DNA from 2 places in the Halocynthiibacter sp. C4 genome. Region 2 is predicted to be linked to the other one. Evidence: riboswitches for the same ligand, from Rfam matches in the RefSeq annotation. Region 2 holds a riboswitch; the other holds the start of a gene.
What was found. A riboswitch is a leader RNA that binds a small molecule or an ion and turns the genes downstream of it on or off. The one in region 2 is predicted to bind thiamine pyrophosphate.
Positions count from the first base shown of each region.

Region 1: it holds a riboswitch for thiamine pyrophosphate, as region 2 does, so the genes downstream of both, thiB (thiamine ABC transporter substrate binding subunit) here and thiD (bifunctional hydroxymethylpyrimidine kinase/phosphomethylpyrimidine kinase) in region 2, are expected to answer to the same signal.

Region 1 is NZ_JAPEIE010000002.1:1,204,819-1,209,232, forward strand. It holds gene OU789_RS13155 (thiamine/thiamine pyrophosphate ABC transporter permease ThiP) at 1-1,040, opposite strand, end outside; gene thiB (thiamine ABC transporter substrate binding subunit) at 1,016-2,002, opposite strand; TPP riboswitch at 2,038-2,136, opposite strand; gene aroC (chorismate synthase) at 2,227-3,327, shown strand; gene OU789_RS13170 (thioredoxin family protein) at 3,331-3,738, opposite strand; gene OU789_RS13175 (cytochrome c biogenesis CcdA family protein) at 3,748-4,414, opposite strand, start outside.
Region 2 is NZ_JAPEIE010000002.1:922,026-926,439, forward strand. It holds gene OU789_RS11700 (acyl-CoA dehydrogenase) at 1-547, shown strand, start outside; gene OU789_RS11705 (hypothetical protein) at 670-1,806, opposite strand; TPP riboswitch at 2,078-2,177, shown strand; gene thiD (bifunctional hydroxymethylpyrimidine kinase/phosphomethylpyrimidine kinase) at 2,235-3,050, shown strand; gene OU789_RS11715 (FAD-dependent oxidoreductase) at 3,047-4,045, shown strand; gene thiS (sulfur carrier protein ThiS) at 4,029-4,226, shown strand; gene OU789_RS11725 (thiazole synthase) at 4,229-4,414, shown strand, end outside.

The DNA of each region.
Region 1 (4,414 bases), 280 kb from region 2:
AGCGCAAGTCCGAAAGTAACCGCCAAGCATGTCGAGGCCAATGCGACCAAGAGCGAGCGTCCTGCGGCAGCCCAAACACTTGCCGGCATCGAGAGAAACCCTGCCGCCCCCTGCATCACCACCATTACCAGCGGCAAACCAAGAAGCAGCACCACGAATCCAAGCCACGCTGCGTCAGCAAGCCGCCCATGCGCACGATCATAACGCTGAACCACACGATCAAGCCCCTGCCCTGCATCGTGTTGACGCGAGAACTTCCACGCCGCGATCGCCGCTGCGCCCGAAAGCACTAGCTGAACAATCGCAAGAAGCGCAGCTTTGCTTAGGTCAAAATCAAATCGAAATGCCTGATAGATTGCCAGCTCCACCGTGGTCGCTTTTGGTCCCCCGCCAAGAGCAAGGGCAACCGCAAAACTTGTGGTGCAGATCAGAAAAATCAGCGCAAAAGTTCCGGGCAACACACGCCAAAGCATGGGCCGCTCGAGTAGGCGACCCACATCCCGAGGGCCGCCGCCAAGAGATGCCACCAGCCGAAAATGCTCTGCCGGAATTGCGGCCCATCCCTGCAGGAGGAATCGCACTGCCAGTGGTAAGTTGAAAAATACATGCGCCAAAACCACGCCATGCAGCCCGTAAATTTGAACCGGTGGTAATCCGAACCATCCAAGAAAAGTGCTTAAGACGCCAGTGCGCCCGAATACAGCAAGCAACCCAAGGATCGCCACGATCACAGGCAAGATGAACGGCGCGCCGAGCAACGCGATCATTGTGTGCCGCCCACGAAACTCTCGCCGCGCAAGCGCACGTGCAACCGGAATCGCGAGAACAACACTCAGGAGTGCAGACAGAAAGGCCTGCGTAACGGTAAACCGAACAGCAACCCAATCAGAACGCGAAAACTGCGCAGCGCTTTCCGCACGAAGGAATACCGCCAAGACAGTCCCCAAGCAGAGCAACACCAGCAAAGCGCTGACAATTGCACCCGCCCAAGGAACCAGCCCGCGCGGAACTCCGTTTATTGCGACAGCGCGTTGAGCCACTCGTCCAGCGCCGCGTCACGAACCGCCATTGCATCCCCCGCAGGAAACAAAAGTGCAGAGCTTGGATTTGCCAATGCTTCAAACCCCGAAGGAAGCCCCGCTTCGGGTGTTACTGCAGGATACATCCAATTGGTTGTCGGAATAATGGATTGGAACGTGTCACTCACCATAAAGCTCAAGAACTCGTCGGCCAGATCACTTTCTTCGGTATGAGCAACCTTCGCCGCAACTTCGACCTGAAGGTAATTACCCTCGTCAAAAGCAAGTGCCGCTTTGGTGGCGTCCTCCTCGGCAATCAGGTGATAGGCTGGGCTTGTGGTATAAGACAGGACCATATCGGCCTCGCCCTCTAGGAACATTCCGTAAGCCTCGGACCAACCTTTGGTAACGGTCACAATATTATCGGCAAGGCCTTCCCAAATTACAGGAGCCTCATCGCCGTAAGCCGCCTTAACCCACATCAGAAGACCAAGACCGGGCGTTGAGCTGCGCGGATCTTGGATAACGATCTGAAGATCGTTATCAGCCAACTCTTTGAAGTTTTGCGGAACGTCTGGTGTTTTCGTGGTGTCATGCACGAATGCGAAATAGCCCCAGTCATAGGGCAAGAACATCGGATCGCTCCATTCAACCGGTAGATCAAACACAACATCATCCATGCCGTGATTGGCAAACAATCCGGTTTCGGTCGCCGCCGCGGTGAGGTTCGTGTCGAGGCCAAGGACAACATCCGCCTCTGTGCGGGCGCCTTCAAGCCGTACACGCGCCAACATTGCCGCCCCATCACCGACGCCAACCAGCTTGAGATCACATTCGCACTGCGCTTCAAACGCTTTCTCAACCGCGGGGCCAGGGCCCCATTCGGATACAAAGCTGTCGTATGTGTAAACGATCAACTCCGGTGTCTCGGCCGATGCCATTGAGGCCATCGCCAGACCCGCTGCAATCATGGGAAATTTCATTTCACGCTCCATCATCTGATGGGCGGATGAAGGGTGGAAACGTCCAATACCTTCCCTCCGCCGATCTTAATCGGTTCAGGTTCAACGGGTCCGCATCTGCATCTCAGCCGTTTCCGGCCCCCCGAGGTTCTTCCACTCCTATGCCCTTGATCCCGTTCAGGCAAGCGATATCCCCTTGAGCCAAGGCCTTGAGGCAGGTACAGAACCTTGAAAAGGAGCCGCATATGTCGATGAACAGCTTTGGACACCTCTTTCGCGTGACAACTTGGGGCGAAAGCCACGGGCCCGCGCTTGGCGCAACAGTTGATGGTTGCCCGCCGAATATCGAAGTCTCCGAAGAAATGCTGCAGCAATGGCTCGACCTTCGCAAACCTGGCCAGAACAAATACACCACCCAGCGGCGAGAACCGGATACGGTGCGCATTTTGTCAGGCACGTTCGAGGGTAAAACGACCGGAACGCCGATTCAGCTCATGATCGAAAACACCGATCAACGAAGCAAAGACTATGGCGACATTGTCGAAAAATTCCGCCCCGGCCATGCCGACATCACCTATTTCCAGAAGTACGGCATTCGCGATCACCGTGGCGGCGGGCGCAGTTCTGCGCGGGAAACCGCAGCGCGGGTTGCGGCGGGCGGCATTGCACGCGCGGCGTTGAAAGCGCTGGTGCCAAACCTCGAGATCAAAGGCTACATGGTCCAGATGGGGCCTCACGCCATTGACCGCAGTAAATTTGATTGGTCCCAGATCGACCAAAACCCATTCTGGACCCCTGATGCAGACACCGCTGCAAGCTGGGCGGACTATCTGGACGGGCTTCGGAAGGCAGGTAGCTCGGTTGGTGCGATTGTCGAAGTTGTAGCCAGAAACGCGCCCGCAGGCCTCGGCGCGCCGGTTTACGCTAAGTTAGACACGGATTTGGCAGCAGCGATGATGAGCATCAATGCCGTAAAAGGCGTGGAAATCGGCGAGGGTATGAATGCGGCGGCCCTTACTGGCGAAGAGAACGCCGATGAAATTCGTATGGGCGAAAACGGACCGGAATTCACCTCAAACCACGCAGGCGGGATATTAGGCGGCATTTCCACGGGCCAAGACCTCGTGGTGCGTTTTGCGGTTAAACCGACGTCCTCGATCCTGACCACGCGCAAGACTGTGACCAAAACAGGTGATGATACCGAGATCATCACCAAAGGCCGCCATGACCCTTGTGTTGGTATCCGCGCGGTGCCTGTGGGCGAGGCGATGATGGCCTGCACCCTTTTGGATCACATCCTGCTGCACCGCGGTCAAATCGGCTCTAACCAAGGGCAAATCGGCTAGAATTCAACTAGAAGCAAGAGCTGCATCAAGCAGAGCCTTAATCTCTTTCTTACTAGTTCCGAGCGTCACCCGACCAATTTCTGTATCTCCCCGCAGGGCAACCAGTACCGAGCGGCGCGGGATTTTGAGACGTTTTGACAATGCGTCTTTGGAATATTGATCCCAGTTCACATAGACGAATGTAATCGCGTCGTCATAAGCTGGATTCTCATCCCGAAGCGCTTCAACTGCGCGTTTTTGTGCGGCGCAGGTTGTGCACCAATCTGTGCCGAAATCGACAAATACAGTTTTCCCCTCGGCCAAGGCTTCGTCGACCAAGCCCGGCTTGTACTCGACTGTTTCACCTGAAATCGCCGCAAACGGCAACGAGACTGCAAGGATTGCACCTGCGATAAAATCTCTTCGTTTCATGAATTCCTCCTAAATAGAGACTGATAAGTCGGTGAACCAAGCGGGCAGATTCTGTACAGCCCAACGCTCGGCAACGATGTGAAGCTCAAGCAAGAGCGCAAGGCCCACGAGAATAAACATAACGCCCATAATGGTGCGGGATTTGCTGGCAAGTTTGCGCATAAATTCACGCCGTTTCAGCAAAGTCGCGCGCGCACCATAAGCCAGAAGCAGAACAATTGTGGCCACGCCAAACGCGAAAAACACCATGATTAGGGTCGCTTTCGCGAGGTTCTGTCCTTGAGCGGCCAACGCAATTGCGCCGCCAAGCGTCGGACCGACGCAGGGGCTCCAGACCGCACCAAGGAGAGCGCCGCCAAGGAACTGGCCGCGCAAGGTTGAACGGTCAATCACGTCCATCCCGTGATCCGCACGGTCCGAAAACCCGGCGGTGGCGAGAGTGAACTTACTGCTAAGCGCGGGGCTAAGAAGTACGACGCCAAAACCAACCATGATGAGCGCGCCAATACGGGCGACATCTTCGGCGAGAATGCCAAACGCAAGCCCCACGCTCGACACAAGAACACCAACAACCACGAAACTGGCCCCAAGCCCCGCAGCAAGCGCCAAAGGCCCCTTAGGGCTGGCCTGAAGCGCCGAGGCAAGCACGATCGGCAAGACAGGCAGCACGCAGGGG
Region 2 (4,414 bases):
CTCGCTCCGTGCATCTGTCACGGGAATGATCCATATGGACGAGGTGTTTGTACCCGAAGACAACCTCTTGCCCTATGCCGAAGGGCTTGCAGGGCCGTTTGGCTGTCTTAATCGTGCACGCTATGGCATTGCGTGGGGAGCGATGGGCGCGGCGGAATTCTGTTGGCATGCGGCGCGCGACTACACGCTCGAGCGCAAACAATTCGGCAAACCTCTCGCCGCCACACAACTTGTTCAGAAAAAGCTCGCCGATATGCAAACAGAGATTTCCCTTGGCCTCCAAGGTTGTTTGCGGATGGGGCGTTTGATGGACAGCGGTAAGGTCTCGTCTGATCTGATTAGCTTGATGAAGCGCAACAACTGCGGCAAGGCGCTCGACATTGCCCGAACCGCCCGCGATATGCACGGCGGTAATGGAGTGAGCGACGAATACGGCGTAATCCGGCACGTGATGAACCTTGAAGCGGTCAATACCTATGAAGGAACCCACGATATCCACGCCCTCATCCTCGGGCGCGGACAAACCGGGCTACAGGCTTTCCAATAATCGAGCCGCGGGCACAAAAAAGCCGGCGATACCGCCGGCCAAATTATCTCATGCAATTTGTCGTCTGTTAAAACATTCCTGAAAGAGCCCGGCCCCAAACGGGCCAGACTCTCCGGGAGGAACTAGAACCGAAGGCGCGTGCCGCCAAAGACTGCGACGCCATCGTAGTAATCTGTCGTTTCGCGATCGTATGTGAACTTTCGGGCAATGAACCAAAGCTGCTGATAACCAAGGTTTTGCACAACAGCAGCGCCGACCGAGCCGGAATTGTCGCCATCCTCTGAAATGCTATTGCCTGCATAATAATCAAGCGAGAAGGCCGTAGAGCCAATATCAAAGAAATCGGTTTCCCAACCAACCTTCGTGTATCCGTAGGTCCCTGTGAGGCCGTCCTCTGAGTTTGTACCCGCCGCAAGCGTAAGACTCAGGCCAGAGTCCAGATGAAGGCCGGAAATCGATCCTGAAAACACGTCGCGCTTGGTGTCTAGGTTGTGGCCATACCCGATTCCGCCATTGATCAGGTATCCATTGCGTTCTTGCGCATAGTAGCCCGCGATATCAATCAGGCCCTGTTTTTGACGGTCTGGATCATCGGAAAGGAGGTCTTGACCATAAGAAACGCCACCACGGAAGCCGTTGTATTCTGGTGTATCGTAACGCAACCTTACCCGCCGGCCGAGACCGTTGAAGTGATCAGTCGCTTCACCCACACTTTCGTCAGAGAGGATGCCATCTTTTTGGCGGAACAAACTCGCACCTGCGGAGTCAGCCGTCGCCGCACCGGCAATTGTGCCTGTTCCTGATACGTCTTGGCCAGCAATCCCATCCGAAGCCATCGAGCCTTGGCCAAGCCAAACGCGACCGTATTCATCATTGGAGAACCGTATTTCAATTTTCCGAATGTTCGCCTTGGTGATTTCGGTGCTGCCGCCATCTGGGTTGATTTGGCTCACGTTGGACGTGGACTTCGGATTGTACTGAAACTCCATGTTGCCCATTGTCGTCCATCCGGTGCTGCCGGCTTGGCCATTATAGAACACGCCGATCCGCGTGCTGGAGTTGTCATTATCTACGAGGCCATAGTTCGTGTTTACTTCGCCGTCGTCGAACGAGAGGATACCAACGTTAAGCTGTCCATATGCTTTCCAAGGGCTTTCAGTTTCCACCTCTTGCGCGACAACAGCGCCTGCACTGAGCGACAGCGAAAGGCCCGCTACGATATTGAAAATGAAGTCTTTGCGCTCTTTGGCAACGGGCATAAATAATTCTTTCGCTCTTATTTGGCATCTTCGAAACTAAAGCACTATTCACTCTTCGAATCTGTAAAAAGGCAGAACTAATAGCCCCATGTTATCCGTTTTTCGACGAATCGGATAGGCGTAGCTTTCAGTTCACATTAAAGTGAGAAAACACACAACTGATTAATAAATAACTCAAAAAACGCGCCTCACAGACGCCTCTAACCCTCTGTGACACAGTTGCAATAGCCAACAACCCTCTTGCAATTGCGAAAAATACCTTCTAGCCCATCGCTATCCGTCGGGGTGCCCATTGGGCTGAGAGGTGCTTGCACTGACCCGTCGAACCTGATCCGGACAATACCGGCGTAGGGAACGGGTAAGCACCGCGCAACATGCGCAATCTGTGCCGTTTTTCTTGCCGTAAGTCCCCGAAACGAGTGACTTTGATGCAAGACAAAACAACGCCCCCTATTGCTCTGACTATTGCAGGATCGGATTCCGGCGGCGGCGCGGGAATTCAAGCAGACCTCAAGGCTTTTTCGGCAAACGAGGTTTACGGAACGAGCGTCATTACCGCCGTCACTGCGCAGAACACTTGCGCCGTTACTGCGGTTCACGAGATTCCCGCAGATGTCGTTGCTGCACAAATTCGCGCGGTTCTGGATGACATGGACGTGGGCGCGATCAAGCTCGGAATGCTGTTCTCGCCCGAGATCATTCATGCCGTGGCCGATGCTCTTCGCGGCTTTGACGGGCCGCTTGTGGTTGATCCGGTGATGATCGCGAAATCCGGCGACAGGTTGTTGCAATCCGAAGCGCTGGCCGCGCTCAAGGAGCTACTCCTTCCGCGCGCGGATGTTCTTACGCCGAACCTACCTGAAGCGGCGGTGTTGCTCGGAACCGAAGAGGCCAACTGCCCCCAAGAGACTCTCGCACAGGCCGAAGCACTAACCAAACTGGGGCCAAAATCCGTTTTGCTGAAAGGTGGGCATGGCAAAGGTGAAATCTGTGAAGACATTCTACTTTCACCAACTGGCAACCAAACATTAGCCGCCGCACGCGTTCATACTCAAAACACCCACGGCACGGGGTGTACCTATGCCGCGACGATTGCGGCGAACCTCGCCAAGGGCCTCCCGCTCAACGATGCCGTGAAACAAGCGCATGGCTATCTTCAGAAAGCCATCCTTGCCGGCGCGGACTTGTCGATCGGCAAAGGTCACGGACCGGTTCATCACTTCGCTCAGGTTTGGGCGCAATGACGGAAGTTACAGTAATAGGCGCCGGAGTTGTTGGGCTCTGCGTTGCGCGGCAGCTTGTTGATCGAGGCGCAACTGTGCGCGTAATAGACAGCGGCGGTGAGGCAGGAGAGCAAAGCTGCTCTTGGTGGGCTGGCGGCATGCTGGCGCCATTTTGCGAGGGCGAAAGCGCTGAAGAGCCCGTTGTGCGGCACGGCGAGGAGGCCTTGGGGTGGTGGCAGGAGAAAACCAACGCCGTTGAAACTGGTGGCTCGCTCGTTGTCTCCGCGCAGCGTGATCGGGCAGATATGAAGCAATTCGCGCGCCGAACGAAAAACCACCGCACCTTGAACCGCGCTGAGATCGAAGCGATGGAACCGGAACTTCCCGACGGCATCCAGCAAGCGCTCTACTTTGAAACCGAAGCCAATCTTGCCCCGCGTGAGGCATTGTCAGCTTTGAAAACGGGCCTCGAGCGCGACGGCGTTAGCTTTGAAACGGGTTGGGCCGATCCAGAAGCTCTGGCGCGCGACGGGATGACCATTGATTGCCGTGGCCTCGCGGCCGCTAATGCCTTTCCGGATTTGCGCGGTGTCAAAGGCGAGATGCTGATCGTCCACGCGCCAGATGTGACCCTCAAACGCACCATCCGGTTATTGCACCCGCGCATCCCGATTTACGTCGTCCCGCGCGAAGGGAGTGAATACATGATCGGCGCCACGATGATCGAAAGCAAAGACAGCAACCGCGCCTCCGTGCGTTCGGTTCTGGAGCTGCTCAGCGCGGCCTATGCGCTCAATCCAGCGTTTGGCGAAGCGGAGATCGTTGAGATTGGTGTCGCCAGCCGCCCTGCCTTTCCCAACAACCTGCCGCGCATTACGCGAAACGGCAATCTTATCCGCGTGAACGGTCTTTATCGCCACGGATTCCTACTCTCGCCAGCGCTTGGCGGTATGGTGGCCGACCTCGTTTTCAACAAGAACACCCGACCGGAGTTTCTCTATGACTATTCTGATTAACGGCGAAGCCACGCCCTTTGATGGCGCAACGCTCGCTGATGCGCTCAATGCAAACGGATATGCCGACACGGTTGTTGCGACTGCGGTGAATGGAACGTTTGTCCCGGCGGAGGCGCGTTCTGACTTTGCGATCAAAGCAGGGGACCAAATCGAAGTTCTTGCGCCGATGCAGGGGGGCTAAGGATGCTATCGGTTTACGGAACAGAGCTTTCTTCGCGCCTTATGCTTGGCACGGCGCAATACCCCTCTCCGGCAATCCTTGCGGATGCTTTTGCAAAGAGCAACGCCGGGATCGCCACTGTCTCCCTGCGTCGTGAAAGCGGACAAGATCGCGCAGGACAGGATTTCTGGTCTCTGATACAGTCGCTC